One region of the Glutamicibacter sp. AOP5-A2-18 genome, then DNA from elsewhere that is predicted to be linked to it. Evidence: riboswitches for the same ligand, from Rfam matches in the RefSeq annotation. Region 1 holds a riboswitch; the other holds the start of a gene.
The links. Region 1 has a riboswitch for glycine ahead of ACT3RW_RS15220 (amino acid permease). Riboswitches for the same ligand answer to the same signal wherever they lie in the genome.
Positions count from the first base shown of each region.

Region 1 (7,659 bases):
CCGTTGAACGAGACGTCATCACTGGAGCTGCCGTACTAAAACTCTCGGGAGTCACCCGCACGGTTCGTACGCCGGAGTTCGCAGGAATCGTATTTCATGAAGTCGAATCCAAATCTGCACTGACTAAAGTGCCAGAAACCTCGCGAATGCCGTTTCGCTGGACCATCAATCCTTACCGAGGATGCACGATGGGCTGCCGTTATTGTTTTGCCCGCAGCACCCACGAATACCTGGGGCTCAATAGCGGGCCAGATTTTGACCAACAAATCATCGTGAAAACAAATATTGTTCAAGCGCTGGACCAGGAACTGAGAAGAAAACCTACGTGGAAGCGTGAACTGGTTGCGCTGGGATCAAACACTGATCCGTACCAGCGTGCTGAAGGACGCTATCAACTCATGCCGGGCATCATCCAAACGCTAGCGGCACACGATACTCCGTTTTCCATCCTGACCAAGGGCAGCTTGATTCGGCGGGACATCCCTCTACTCAAGGCGGCACGGGAGCGCGTAGATATTAGTATCAGCATGTCTATTGCGATCTTTGATGAAAGCCTGCGCGAGCTGATGGAACCCGGCGCACCAAAGGCCGAAGCCCGACTAGAGACGGTCAGGTTACTGACCAACGCGGGATTCGACGTCACCGTCTTCTTGATGCCCATCATTCCGTTTCTCTCGGATTCAGCGGAACACTTAGAGCGCGCTATGGAACTGATTGCCAGCTCCGGTGCCAAGGCTGTCATGCACGGGGTGATGCATCTTCGACCGGGCGCTCTCGAATCGATTCAAGCGTGGGTGCGCACGCATCGCCCTGAACTAGGCCCGCAATTTGAGAAGCTGTATGGGCGCTCTTCTAATGCACCGGTTGAGTACCGCCGGCGCATTAGTGAGACGGTACATGTCTTGGCGCACAAGTACGGGTTACATTCACTGGATGATGCGGATCAACCACTAGGACAGTGACTACGAGTGTTTTGCTGCCTTGCGCGCACGATAGGCGCGAACATGCTCACGGTTGGCACAATTGCCGATATCGCAATAGATCTTTGAGCGGTTTCGTGACAGATCTAGCAGGGCGTTGTGGCAATCGGAAGAAGCGCAGATTCGCAGTCGATCTAAACCGCCAGCACGAATGACCTCAGCAAGTGACATGGCTGCGTCCACTGCCAACCGGTCGTAGAGCGGAGTGCTGGTGGTTGTGGCGTGCAGGTGATATCCGAGGTTTTCACTCTTGATCAACTGTGGCTGGGCGTTGGCGTTACGAAGGATCTGATTGACCCTAAATACTGCTTCTTCCTCATCTCCAGTCCAGATGCTCTTGAGCTGGGAACGCAGCTGACGAATGGAACGAAGTTCGGCCTGGTTGTGAGCGCGGGAGCCTTCAAAATTTTCAGAGTCAAGGAACTCATCCAGATCAGCCACGGTGGAGAGCATGTCGATTATTTGCACCTCGGTGTTCAGGAGGTTCACGACGGTCTTAAGTGAGGCTTCGATGTCTGGAGCAAAGGTCATAATTCGTTCCTGAATAAGGGTGGATTGACTGCCTTACAAGCCTAACCGCATCGTGATGCCCGCGTGTTTGGTTGCCCTTGTGCGGGGCGGAAAATTCTTCCCAAAAGTTGTCATTAGGCATGAATGAAACCACTGATCCGAGGTTGCCACCATTGCTGGCACGTTGTTGCCCTTGCTGAGTCTGGCAACCGTAGAGTCCAGGAATCGAGAGGTGCTTTCGCGGAGGTTTTCTTGTGAGTCAACGAAACGTTGAAATTCTGGGTGAAGTAGGAATATAGTTAATGGCGCAGACCCCCCTCATATTCTTGAGATCAAGGGGGTCTAGCTGTTTAACTTTCAGATTTCTTTGCACATCAGGGTTTTTACCTTGCGCTCATCCCTCAGCGTTGCTGTTGCCGTCATGCGGATGTGACGTTCATTCGATTATCGGCTCAAACGGAAATAGTTTCGGGATGAAATGATATTTTGAAGGGATGAACGACTTTCTGATTCCTCAGTTCCAATGGAACTCCCTGAGCTACCTGACCTCGCGGGCTGGACGTATAGGCACCCAAGAACTCACCGAGCTCATGGAATCAGAATCACTGACACGCAACCACTTCATGATCGTTTGCGCGCTCGCCGAGTTCGGGCCAATGTCGCAAAATGACTTGGCAATGCATTCAAATCTGAACCGCGGACACCTAGTGGCCTACTTGGACGAGCTGGCTGAACGAAAGATCTTAGAGCGCAGTGTTGACCCGGCGGACCGCCGGCGCAACATCGTCACACTGACGAACGCCGGCAAGAAGTTCACCGCACGGGCCACCGCCGCGGCGCAGCGTAGCGAAGCTGACGTTTTTGGTGCGCTTGATGCCAAGCAACAAGCAACGCTGCGTTCATTGCTTCAGCAGGTAGCCATCAAAGATGGCGAGGCACGCTAATGAAACAACATGTTAAAGAAGTCCTCGCACGCAGTCTAGTTGTCGCGCCACCTAAACCCTCGGTGATCCCGGCCGCTAAGGCAGCGCTGGCACTGACCGTCCCGCTGGTGTTGGTCACCATCACCGGCCACCTGGACTGGGCAATGTATGCCGCCTTTGGTGCTTTCTGTTCGGTCTTTGGACGTTACGATTCCTACGCGCCACGTTTTTGGCAGCAGCTTTCCGTAGGTCTGGTGCAGCTGGCTGCCATGCTGCTCGGAACCTATTTCTCGTACATCCACGCGCCATTTTTCATCTGCGTCGTCGTGCTGGCGCTGATTGGTTTTGGCGCGCACTATGTTTCTCACGCAGCCCGATGGATGCCACCAGGACCTGTCTTTGCGGTCTTCGCAGGTGGCGCTTGCATCACCGTTCCCGCTACAACTAACTCGTTCATCGGTGTGCTGCTCGTTGGTGGCGGAACGATGATCTTCAGTCTGCTGTTCATGCTTGGTCTGTCGCTGCGTCGGGCGCACCTATTCCACACGTTGGGTCGAGGGATCTCTTGGGCCCCATCGGCACGCGCCCTGCCCGAATCACTCCAGATGGGATCCGGCGTGCTACTGGCAGGCATCGTCGCTCAGCTGGTTGGTGGTGGGCACTGGTACTGGGCCAGCCTTGGTGCCATCGCAGCCGTAACTGGAATTGATACCTATGCGCGGGTGGCCAGAGGGCTACAGCGTAGTGTCGGAACCTGCGTTGGTGTACTGCTGGCCGCCGCAGTTTTTGCCTTCCAGCCGCCCATCTGGGTCATCTTGCTGGTGGCGATTATTGGTCAGATCTGCATTGAGCTGGTCATCTTGCGCAACTACGCCGTTGGCATGATCTTCATGACCGTCACCGCGCTATTGATGGTTCACATGGTCAGCCCGGAACCGGCTTCTAGCTTACTGATTGACCGGATCGCGATGACCGCACTGGGCGCCGGGGTTGGCGCAGTGCAGAGCATCGTGATCGGAATATTAGCGAGTCGCCGAAAGGCCGCCCAGTAGCACTTCTGGTTTGCCCTTGGGTTGGGCAGTGGTTTCTTGATTCAGATTGAGCACCACGCAGCTCAGTCGGTGCGCGTCCGTGGAAATGCGGCGGGCCAGTGAAAGATCCTGCTCGGTAATTTCGGTATTCAATTCATGGGCTAAACGAAGCGTGACAACATCAGCACGCCAATCCACCTGCGGGTGAAGGTCCACCTTCTCAGCGAGCAAGCCCACGAGGGTAATGAATTCTAATGCGGTGCTGCTGGATTCAAATCGGTAGGAAGCTCTGAATGAATCCTCGTCTGCTATCCAATCATCAAGAGCGGCTAAACGCTGCTTCAGATTTAATGCTGTTGGTGATTCATGAAATGGAATCTGTCGAAGGACAGTCATGGTGTATCTCCTGAAGGCGGAGGGTCATCCCATGGTGCTGGCCAGAGGCCGCCAAATTTCATCATCGCAGTAATTAGTCCCGAGGTACAGCGTCCACAGTGAATACGTAGGCTGCCCCGGACCCTAGGCCTAAGGTCCGGGGCAGCCGGCTGTCGCGCTGAGGTACCTTGGGCTACTTATGCGCCTTTTGCTCCAGAACCTTATCCGTGGCTGGAATATCGCGATGGCCAAACGCCTGAGCATCTCGGTAGGCCGCGGCTTCATAGCGTTCGTGGGCCACCTTGCCCACGTGCGCCATACGTAGCGCTTGGTGCCTCGGGTGGCGGCGGATCACGAGGTAGGCAATACCCAGTAGCAGGAACCAGATGGGTGTGACCAGTAGGGCAACAAGAGTATCTGGCTGAGTGGTCAAGGCCCACAGAATAAATCCGAAGAAGCCCAGAACTATGTACGGCATCACTCGACCACCGGGAACCTTGTAGGCCGACGCATCGTGCAGGTGAGGGCGGCGGGCGCGGAACACCAGGTAACTGAGCAGAATGATCGTCCATACAAACATGAAGCACAAAGCCGAAACGGTAGTAACCAACGTGAAGGCTCCCATCACCGAATCGCCACTGTAGAGCAGGACAACCCCGGCCAGCAGGAACATGCACGAGAACATCAGGGCGTTCTTGGGAACTTTGCGGTGCGAAAGCTTGGCAAAGCTCTTTGGAGCATCGTTTTCTAGGGCTAGGCCGCGCAGCATGCGGGAAGTGGAGTAGATGCCGGAATTGGCGCTGGAGGTCGCGGAAGTGAGCACCACAAAGTTGATGATGCCGGCCGCCCCAGCCAGCCCGGCTAGGGTGAACATCCCGACAAATGGCGAGTTTTCCGGGGAGAACAGCTTCCATGGTTGGACAGTCATCAAGATGATCAAGGCGCCGACGTAGAAGAACAGAATGCGGATCGGGATGGAGTTGATGGCCTTGGGCAGGGTCTTCTCAGGATCCTTTGTTTCGGCGGCAGTTGTACCCACTAATTCGATGCCCACAAAAGCAAATACGGCGATTTGGAACCCTGCGACAAAGCCCATGAAGCCCGTAGGGAACATTCCGCCATTGGCCCACAGATTACTCACCGATGCGGTGGCACCATTGTGTTGGAACCCGGTGATGATCATGACTAGCCCAATAATGATCAGTGCGCCGATGGCGATGATCTTGATCAGCGCGAACCAGAATTCGGTTTCGCCGAAGGCTTTCACGGTGGCCAGATTCAGCACGAGTAGTAGCGCGATGCAGCCCAGAGCGGGAATCCATAGTGGTAGCTCACCCCACCAGTAAGCAATGTAGTGGGCGATGGCTACGACGTCGGCAATGCCGGTGACCACCCAGCAGAACCAATAGGTCCAGCCGGTGAAGAACGCCGCCCAGGGCCCAGCAGGTCTCCTGCGAAGTCGGCGAAAGTCTTGTGATTGAGGTTGCTCAGCAGTAGCTCGCCCATCGCTCGCATGACGAAGAAGAGCATGAAGCCGATGATGATGTAGACAAAGATGACTGACGGGCCGGCGACGGAGATCGTTTTACCCGAACCCATGAACAGGCCGGTGCCGATGGCACCGCCAATGGCGATGAGCTGGATGTGTCGGTTAGATAGTCCGCGTTCAAGTGTGGGATCAGAACTGGTGGTACTCATGCTGGTTGCCTTCCAGGAGTGTGGCGTGACGCCTAGCAACTTGCTTTGCTCAAGACGCCAGATTCGCCGGCTCCGGGAAGGCAACGTCAGCTCGCTGCGCTAAGAGCAGCTACTGCCTATGCCACTGGAGAGAGCCGTCGAATCTAATGCGCACAAAGCGTCACTGTTCGTGGTCCCTCCCCAATCTGTATATGAACCTGAGAGTTTTCGCTTCAACCCGACTACTGGGCGAAGCTTGCTCCTTCGGTGAGCGCAGTTCATTCTGCGCTGCTTTCCATAGTTGCCTTCTCGTGGCGGTACGGGGCCTGAGAGTTTCCCGGGGAGGAAAATGCTCCTACGGCGCCCGCCCTTGCTGAGGGCGGGACTCTCCCGCCACGTATCAATGGCATTGTGGTGATTATCGTCACGGTATGCCCTGAGCGGTGAATGTGACGCAAGTCTCATGGCGCAAGGTTTCTTTGGGGGGCGTACCGAGGCATTAGTGATACCAAACCGAGGCAGTATCTTTATATCCGGACTCTTGATTAAAGGTCGGGTCAGTTTCATCATTGTGGACGGGAGAGAGGACCCCACAATGAAACCCATTCTCAAGTCGCTATCCAAGGGTGGCGCAGTACTGGCAGCGAGGCTTCTGCTTACCAGCAGTGCAGTTGCCATCGCAGCACCACCTGATCATGCAGGACGTCCGGATCATGTCGGCCCACCGGGCCATGCAGGTCCGCCGAGTTGGGCGCCGGCACCGGAGCATGCCGGACCACCAACTGCCAAGCCAACTCCGACACCTGAGCCAACGGAACCAACCGAAGATCCGGGGGGTACCTGGCGTACCGTTTCGCTGTACAACGTCACCTTTGACCTGCCGCAAGACTGGGAAATCGTTGAAGATTGTGAATATGGATGCCAAGACGACTATTCGGTCTACAAGATCTTGGATTCTAAGAAGAATCTCGCATTGGATCTTGAAACGACTAGTTTCAGGGACACTGACAACCCGAACACCTATAAGCGCGAGGTGCTCGACTCGGCCCCAGCGCCTGATTTGCAGTACGCACCGACCAGTGTGGTCTCCTACTACCGGGAAGCCAGCCTCGGCGACAGGGATTTGAGTGTTGCCGTCATCATCGATGATGTATGGCAAAACTGGACCGAAGCACCGGCAATTGATTACTTCAAAACCAGTGCCGAGGAAACCCCAATCATGGCCATGAATCCTGAGTACCTGCACGCACTGGGACTTGATGAGGACGGGGATACCACCCTCGACGAGGCCAAGACTTTCGTGGCAAGTGAGCAGTACTCAACTCTGAAGAAAGTCCTGACCAGCGTCAGGGAGACCCCGTAACCGCCGGGCTATTTGCCAAAGCTGCGAAGGCGCAGTGAGTTGGCAACCACCAGAACGGAGCTGGCTGCCATAGCGGCACCAGCAATCATTGGATTGAGCAAACCCAAGGCCGCGATCGGGATACCCGCAGTGTTGTAGGCGAAAGCCCAGAACAGGTTCATCTTGATCGTGGCCAAGGTTTTGTCCGATAGATCAATGGCGGCAGCGACCTGATGAAGGTCATTGCCCATCAGAGTAATATCTGCAGCTTCAATGGCAACGTCGGTGCCGGAGCCCATGGCGATGCCGAGATCGGCTTGAGCCAACGCCGGAGCGTCGTTCACACCGTCACCCACCATGGCCACAACCTTGCCCTGCTCCTGTAGCGAAGAGATAGCCTTGGCCTTTTCGCTTGGCAGTACACCAGCAAAAACATCGTCAGACTTGATGCCAACTTGTGTTGCCACCTTGGCGGCCACCGATGGGTTATCACCGGTAAGTAAAACTACCCGCAGACCACGGGATTGCAGTTCATTGATCGCTTCTGAAGAAGTTTCTTTGACTTGATCACCAACGGAAATCACCGCTTGGAACTGGGCATCGACCGCAACCAGAATCGCAGTGGCGCCGGCTGCTTCAGCCTCTTCGAGCAAAGAGCGGGCCGAGGAATCAAGTAGCGTTCCCTGGGCTTCAAGCCAGCTGGGCCGGCCAACAACAATGGTCTTCCCAGCCACGGTTCCCGATACTCCGCCACCGGGCTCCGAGCGGAAATTACTCACCTCGGGAAGCGTGCCAACGTTGGCACCGGCGGTGGCGATAGC
Region 1 covers NZ_JBQSVW010000001.1:3,173,204-3,180,862, reverse strand. The annotation lists gene ACT3RW_RS15245 (Rv2578c family radical SAM protein) at 1-962, shown strand, start outside; gene ACT3RW_RS15240 (CGNR zinc finger domain-containing protein) at 963-1,511, opposite strand; gene ACT3RW_RS15235 (MarR family winged helix-turn-helix transcriptional regulator) at 1,985-2,434, shown strand; gene ACT3RW_RS15230 (FUSC family protein) at 2,434-3,465, shown strand; gene ACT3RW_RS15225 (4a-hydroxytetrahydrobiopterin dehydratase) at 3,436-3,840, opposite strand; partial or broken gene ACT3RW_RS15220 (amino acid permease) at 4,013-5,418, opposite strand; glycine riboswitch at 5,693-5,801, opposite strand; glycine riboswitch at 5,802-5,899, opposite strand; gene ACT3RW_RS15215 (hypothetical protein) at 6,092-6,859, shown strand; gene ACT3RW_RS15210 (heavy metal translocating P-type ATPase) at 6,868-7,659, opposite strand, start outside.

Region 2 (7,659 bases), 340 kb from region 1:
CCGGGCTGGAAGAAGCGCGGCTGGAAAAAAGCCGACGGCAAGCAGGTGTTGAACCAAGACATCCTCAAAGAACTTGATTCGGCCATTACCGGCCGCAAGTACACCTTTGAATGGGTCAAGGGCCACGCTGGACACGACCTGAACGAGGCTGCCGACGAACGCGCTCGCGCAGCGGCCACCGCTCATCAAAAGGGAACTTCCCCTGACGCTGGCCCCGGTTACACGGTGGGAAACGCGCAAGCACCAGCGGCGGCAAGTGCTTCCAATACTTCCGCGCCGGCAGAGCCAGTTGAGCCAGCTCACGAAGCCGAACAACCCGCACAGGTATCTGCGCTAGTGTCAACATCCGGGGACTTTGCCGCGACGGTTTATGAGCTGGAGCAAGGATTCCTCGACCCACAAATCCGCACCAGCTTTACTGAGATCGCCGACTTCTTGCACCCCAGCTACCAAGAGGTGACCCGCCACGGTGGGCTACTGGATGTAGCAACTATTGCCACCCTGTTGAGCTCCGGATCCGCACTGCCCACCACGGGTCAGATGCAGGTTCTGGCCACCCGACAGATCAGTGAAGAAATGGTGTTGCTGGCCTACCGAATGAAGCCAAGCGACTCTGAAGTTTTGGTGGTCTCCTCCTGGTGGCAACTAGGCGAACAGGGCTGGAAGCTTCGCTTCCGTCAAGAAACCATCGAGCAGTCCGCGTAGCGGTCAGCGCGAGATTAGAGACTTAAAGAACTGTGGTCCACCGAGAAAAATTCTCGGTGGACCACAGCTGTACCCGATGCTATTTATTCGTAGTGCCCGGGGCGGGTTTCGATAATGCCCTTTTTGTAATTGATGCGGTTGACCAGCCAGGTCACTGCCCAGAGCAGTACGCCAATAACCAGCAATAGGCCGGCAATTTCGTACTGCACCCAGTCCTCGCGCGAACGGGCCCACGGGCCGGCGAGGAACAGGCAGAAGGCTACGCCGAGAATCGGGATGACGGTCGGGGTACGGAAGGCATCTTCCGGTGCCTTTTCGCGGCGCAAGACCAGCAATGAAACATTAACTACGGCGAAGACGCAGAGCAACAGCAGTGCTGTGGTTCCACCCAGCGAGCCAACAATGCCGTTCTCGCTATCCAAGTTGACGTAAGCCACCAAAGCAATGGCCAGCGCGGTGCTGAACAAGATGGCTACCCAAGGGGAGCGGCGGGTGGAGTGCACCTTGCCCAAGAACTGCGGGAGCACGCCTTGACGGGCCATGCCGTAGAGCAATCGGCTTGCCATCAGCATGTTCATCAGCGCGGTGTTGACCACGGCAAAAACGGTCAAGAACGGGAAGATAGCGTCCACCGGAATGTTCGGGGCGCCCAGGCGCACCACGTCCAGCAAGATACCGGCATCTGGATTCTTCGGGTTCAGCAAGTCGCCGGTAGGGATCACCATGATCACGGTGACAGCCACGAGCATGTAGATCACTGCACACAAACCCAGACCAATAAACATGATCTTCGGGAATACCTTGTTTGGATTCTTGGTTTCTTCCACCAAGTTCACCGAGTCTTCAAAACCAACCATGGCGAAGAAGGCGATGGCGGTACCCATGGTTAGCGCGGCAAAAAGACTGCGGTCCGACGGGGTCTCGAAGACTACAAGACGGCTGATATCACCCTGACCGGACGCAATAACAGAGAAGCCGATGCCGATGATCACTGCCATGATGGCCAGCGAAATAATGGTCAAGACGAGGTTGAACCTGACGCTCTCACCCACACCTCGCAAGTTGATCAGCGCAAGGATCACGATGATGGCAATGGCAGCCCACATGCCCGCTTGTGGCGTGGTGGGGACACCATCAATGAACTGGCCAAAACCGATCAGAAGGTTCTGACCAACCAAGGTTGCTGAGGTCGCGGCACTAGTAATGCCTGAACAGGCCACGGTGAAAGCCACGATGAAAGTGACAAAATGGATGCCAAAAGCTTTGTGCACGTACAGAGCCGCGCCAGCGGCGTGTGGGTACTTGGTGACCAGTTCGAGGTAGCTAAAAGCGGTCAAAGTTGCGATGGCAAAAGCAACGAGGAACGGCAACCAGGCCGCGCCACCCACTTGGCCAGCAACCTTACCGGTGATGGCAAAAATGCCTGCGCCGATGATATCGCCCATGATGAGGAATAGCAGCAGCTTGGGGCCGATCACCCGCTTGAGTTCTGTATCCTGGCCCTGGGGTACTGGCGTGTCACTATTCACAGTCATGCGATCGAGATCATCTCCTTCAGTAGTAGGTGGCAAGCATGACAAATTTAGTTGTTGCACCCATAGTCGGCAAACCGTCTTCTGAGTTGGCTCACAGTATCACGAGTCCAAAGGTTGCAAAATGACGATAAGCGGTACTACGCCCCTCTAGCTGTGACCTGACATACGCATGGGATCTTAGTAGCATGTTGGCGAGCCAAGTGAGAATTGCGCTGGATCCGACTAGGGTTAGTTGAAAAGCGACAAGCACTTTAAGGACGTAGATGGACTCGGTGATTAGCGAAGATTTCGCACCTTTGGCTCAAGCTCTGGAAGCACGAGCTGCTGAAGAAGAAAACTACTCGGCACAGCTCGCTGTTTATCACCGGGGTGAACTCGTGCTCAGCCACAGCGTCGGTGAGCATTTAGCGGCGGATGCACTGACCTGTGTCTTCTCGTGTACCAAAGGCATGGGCGCACTGGTCATCGCCTTACTCGTCCAAGATGGCCTGATTGATCCAGCTGCCCCAATGACCACCTACTGGCCAGAATTTGGCGCCGGTGGAAAGAATAAGCTCACCGTTGGCGAGGTGCTCAGTCACCAGGCTGGCGTTCTTGGTGTTCCCGGCGGTGTACCAAGTGAAGTCCTACTGAACTCGGCTGAATATGCCAAGGTTCTGGCGTCCATGCCAAGCATCTGGCCGCTGGGTCAGAACATCGTTGGATATCACGCCATCACCATGGGCGTACTGATGGAAGAACTGGTTCGCCGCGTCGCCGGCAAAGAGCTTAAAGATGTTTTTGAAGAGCGCATCCGTAAACCTCTTTCGGCCGACGTTTATATCGGACAAGACCCCTCGCTGGAATCGCGTTACCGAGATGTCTTAGCCGGCGTTGAAGCACCGGGCGAATTTTTTGATCCCTTCTCGCCAGCTGGCCTAGCGGTCAACTCCGCCTCCGGATTCGCTCTGGCAGACGGCCCGGTTTACAACTGGCATGAACTGGCCAACGCAGCCCAGGTACGTGAGATCGGCCCGGCGTCCATGGGAGCAGTCGCCAATGCTCAAGGCCTAGCCGGAATCTATGCCGCATCCTTCGGCGCCGTTCCATCCCTCGGCGCGATGCAAGGATTCCTCAGCGCGGACACCTGGTCACAGGTCTCCACCGAACTGGTTTACGGACTGGATCGAAGCAACGGTTTGTTGCAGGCTTTTGCCTTGGGATTCATGAAGGCTACCGCCCGCAATAATTACGGCTCCATCTTCGCCTACGGTCACGACGGAGCTAACTCATCTTTGGCCTTTGCCGACCCTGCCTACCAGCTCGGCTTTGGCTTCATTCCCTCGCGCAACGAAGGACCCAAAGACACATCTACCGGGGTCAAGCTCAGTCAGCTGGCGCGCCAGCTGATCCTCGCCAAGAACGCCAAGGCTAAATCAAACTGAACCTTGGCAAACTGAACCTTGGCAGTGAACAGAAAAATTTAGCAGATACAAAAGTGAGATTGAAGTGAAGAAGTATTTGGCATTGGGTGATTCGTTCACCGAAGGCGTCGGCGACGTAGATTCGAATCGACCTAACCAGGTGCGCGGATGGGCCGACCGAGTCGCTGAAGTGCTCAGCGCGCAGGGCGACTGGGAATACGCCAACCTCGCGGTACGCGGAAAGAAAATCGGTCAGGTCATCAACCAGCAACTGGACCAAGGCCTGTCCATGAAGCCAGATCTGGTGAGCATCTACGCCGGCGGAAACGACATCTTGCGCCCCAGAGCAGATCTTGATGCGCTGATGCGTAGTTATGAAGGGATGGTCCGACGCTTCACCGAGGCCGGAAGCACCGTTGTACTCTTCACCGGTTTTGACACTGTCGAATCTCCCTTGTTCTCCAAGACCCGTCCGCGTACTGCGATCTATAACGAGAAAATTCGCGAGATTGCCGATAAGTACGGCGCGGTCATTGCGGACTACTGGCGTTGGCGCGAATTCTCAGACTTGCGTTATTGGTCTGTAGATCGCCTGCACATGAACGAGCTGGGACATGCACTGATGGCCGCGAGGGTTCTTGACGTTCTTGGACGACACCAGGTCACCGACGAAAACTGGGCAGATAAACTTCAGGCTCCGGTTCTGCCGGATCACGCGGTGACCTCTCGTAGCGAAAAGCTGAAGCAAGAATTGGGTTGGGCTACCGAACATTTGGTTCCTTGGGTTAGGCGCAGGCTCTCGGGTACATCCTCGGGTGATTCCTTGTCAGCAAGGTATCCGCAGTACGTTCAACTCGCGGCGGCCACGAAGTAAAACTTTTGTGACAGTTCAACGCAGTCCGACTCTTTGTCCTAGAGCGCGAGGCAGGTAACATGGTTGTGTGTTGCAGATCTAAGATCAGCAGCACACGCCATAGACGGATGGCGGGAGAGTCCCGTTCACACCATGGACGGGCGCCGTAGGAGCAATTCCTCCCCAGGAAACTCTCAGGCCCCCGTACCGCCATCACGAGGCAACTCTGGAAAGTAGCCGGCCAGATCCGGTTCACCGAAGGTGCAAGTGCTCGGCTTTGTTGGCCGAACACGTAAAACTCTCAGGTAGTGCAACAGGGATGGGGAGGCAAAGCGTCCTTCCTTTGGCATGCGCCAAGACAGATCCCGTGGAGACTCCAGCACCATGACCATCACGCAGACTTCGGCTTCTACGAACAGTGAATTCGTTACTCGCCACATCGGCCCGCGTCTTTCTGACGTCGCCACCATGCTTCAGACTCTTGGCTACGACAGCCTTGAATCACTGATTGATACCGCAGTTCCCGCAGATATCCGACAAGGTGCCGCACTGGATATTCCAGCAGCACTAAGTGAAACCGAAGCGCTGGCCCACCTGCGTGCGGTAGCCTCCAAAAACGTCATGAAGACCCAGATGATTGGTCAGGGCTTCTACGACACCCTCACCCCAGCGGTGATTCGACGCAACATTGTCGAAAACCCAGCCTGGTACACCGCTTACACCCCGTACCAGCCAGAAATCTCTCAGGGCCGCCTCGAAGCCCTACTGAACTTCCAGACCATGGTGATGGATCTGACCGGTCTGCCAATCGCCAACGCTTCTTTGCTGGACGAATCTTCGGCCGCCGCAGAGGCTGTGCTGATGATGCGCCGTGCCAATAAGAAGAAGGCCAAGGGCAAGACCGTCCTGGACTCCAACATCTTCCCGCAGACCCTCAAAGTTGTGCAGGGCCGTGCCGACGCACTGGGCTTCGAAGTTGAAGTTGCTGACCTCTCCGCAGGCCTGCCAGAAGGCGACATCTCCGGCATCGTCTTGCAGCAGCCAGGTAACAACGGCTCCATCGCAGACCACGCAAGCATCATCGCAGCCGCCAAGGACGCTGGCGCAATGGTCACCGTCATCGCTGACCTACTGGCCCTGACCATGATCACCCCTCCGGGTGAACAGGGTGCCGATATCGCTGTGGGCAACACCCAGCGCTTTGGTGTTCCACTGTTCTTCGGTGGTCCACACGCGGCCTACATGGCCGTTGCCGATGGCCTGACCCGCTCGATGCCAGGTCGCCTGGTTGGTGTCTCGGTTGATGACGCTGGCGTTCCTGCCTACCGTCTGGCACTGCAGACCCGCGAGCAGCACATCCGCCGCGAGAAGGCGACCTCCAACATCTGTACCGCTCAGGCATTGTTGGCCATTTGTGCCTCGATGTACGCGGTGTACCACGGCCCAGCCGGTTTGAAGCAGATCGCAACCCGCGCCAACAACCACGCTCGCGTGATTGCCACCTCGCTGGTAGCGGGCGGCTTCACCCTCGCATCCGATACCTTCTTCGACACCGTTGTGGTGAACGTGAAGAACGCCGAGGAAATCATCTCCAAGGCGATCACCGCGGGCATCAACCTGCGCAAGGTCAACGACACCCAGGTTGGTATCTCCACCGATGAGGCCACCACCTCAAGCATCGTCAAATCCCTTCTTGAGGTCTTCGGCGTAGAGCTTTCGGCTCCAGAAGGCTTTGAGATCCCAGAGTCGCAGGTTCGCACCAGCGACTACCTGACCCACCCGATCTTCAACACCATCTCTTCCGAGACCCAGATGATGCGTTACCTGCGTCGTCTCTCGGACCGCGACCTGGCACTGGACCGCACCATGATCCCATTGGGCTCGTGCACCATGAAGCTGAACTCGGCTGCCGAAATGGAATCCATCACCTGGCCAGAGTTCGCTTCCATCCACCCTTACGCGCCGGCAGAGCAGACCGAAGGTTGGCGTGAACTGATCACCGACCTTGAAGGTCGACTGACCGCGATCACTGGTTACGCTGGCGTCTCCATCCAACCAAACGCTGGTTCCCAGGGTGAATACGCGGGCCTGCTAGCCATCTCGGACTACCACGCATCACGCGGCGAGGGTCAGCGAAATGTCTGCCTGATCCCAGCCTCGGCTCACGGCACCAACGCGGCTTCCGCGGTACTGGCTGGCATGAAGGTTGTCGTTGTAAAGACTGCTGCCGATGGCACCATCGATTCCAATGACCTGGATGCCAAGATCGAAGCCAACAAGGACGTGTTGGCTGCGATCATGATTACCTACCCATCCACTCACGGTGTGTACGACGCTGACGTACGCGAAGTGTGCGACAAGATCCACGCCGCCGGCGGCCAGGTATACATCGACGGTGCCAACATGAACGCACTGGTTGGTCTGGCACAGCCAGGTTCCTTCGGTGGCGACGTTTCGCACCTGAACCTGCACAAGACCTTCTGCATCCCTCACGGTGGTGGCGGCCCAGGCGTTGGCCCAATCGGCGTAGGCGAGCACCTCTTGCCATTCCTGCCAGGCGACGCTTCGGGCACCTACACCGAACGTGACGGTGTGCCAGTGGTTGCTACCGCTTTCGGTTCGGCCGGCGTACTGCCAATCTCTTGGGCTTACATTGCGATGATGGGCGGCGACGGTCTGACCGAAGCTACCAAGCATGCAATTTTGAACGCCAACTACATTGCCAAGCGTCTGAACGAGCACTTCCCAGTACTGTTTACCGGTAACAAGGAATTGGTTGCCCACGAGTGCATCCTTGACCTGCGCGAATTGACCGCCAAGACTGGGGTGACCGCAGAAGATGTGGCCAAGCGCCTGATCGACTTCGGCTTCCACGCACCAACCTTGTCCTTCCCAGTAGCAGGCACCCTGATGGTGGAACCAACCGAGTCTGAGGACTTGGGCGAGATTGAGCGCTTCATCGAAGCGATGATCACCATCCGTCAGGAAATGGAAGAAGTGCTCTCGGGCGTTTACACCATTGAACAGTCGCCACTGCGCCACGCTCCACACACCGTTACCGCCGTGGTCAACAGCAACTGGGACCGCAAGTACTCGGTAGAGCAGGCTGCGTTCCCGGTATCGCGTCTGAAGTTCGACAAGTACTTCCCGGCCGTTGGCCGTA
Region 2 covers NZ_JBQSVW010000001.1:2,832,522-2,840,180, reverse strand. The annotation lists gene ACT3RW_RS13615 (RNase H family protein) at 1-705, shown strand, start outside; gene ACT3RW_RS13610 (APC family permease) at 789-2,240, opposite strand; gene ACT3RW_RS13605 (serine hydrolase domain-containing protein) at 2,504-3,664, shown strand; gene ACT3RW_RS13600 (SGNH/GDSL hydrolase family protein) at 3,729-4,517, shown strand; glycine riboswitch at 4,619-4,716, shown strand; gene gcvP (aminomethyl-transferring glycine dehydrogenase) at 4,881-7,659, shown strand, end outside.
Region 2: it holds a riboswitch for glycine, as region 1 does, so the genes downstream of both, gcvP (aminomethyl-transferring glycine dehydrogenase) here and ACT3RW_RS15220 (amino acid permease) in region 1, are expected to answer to the same signal.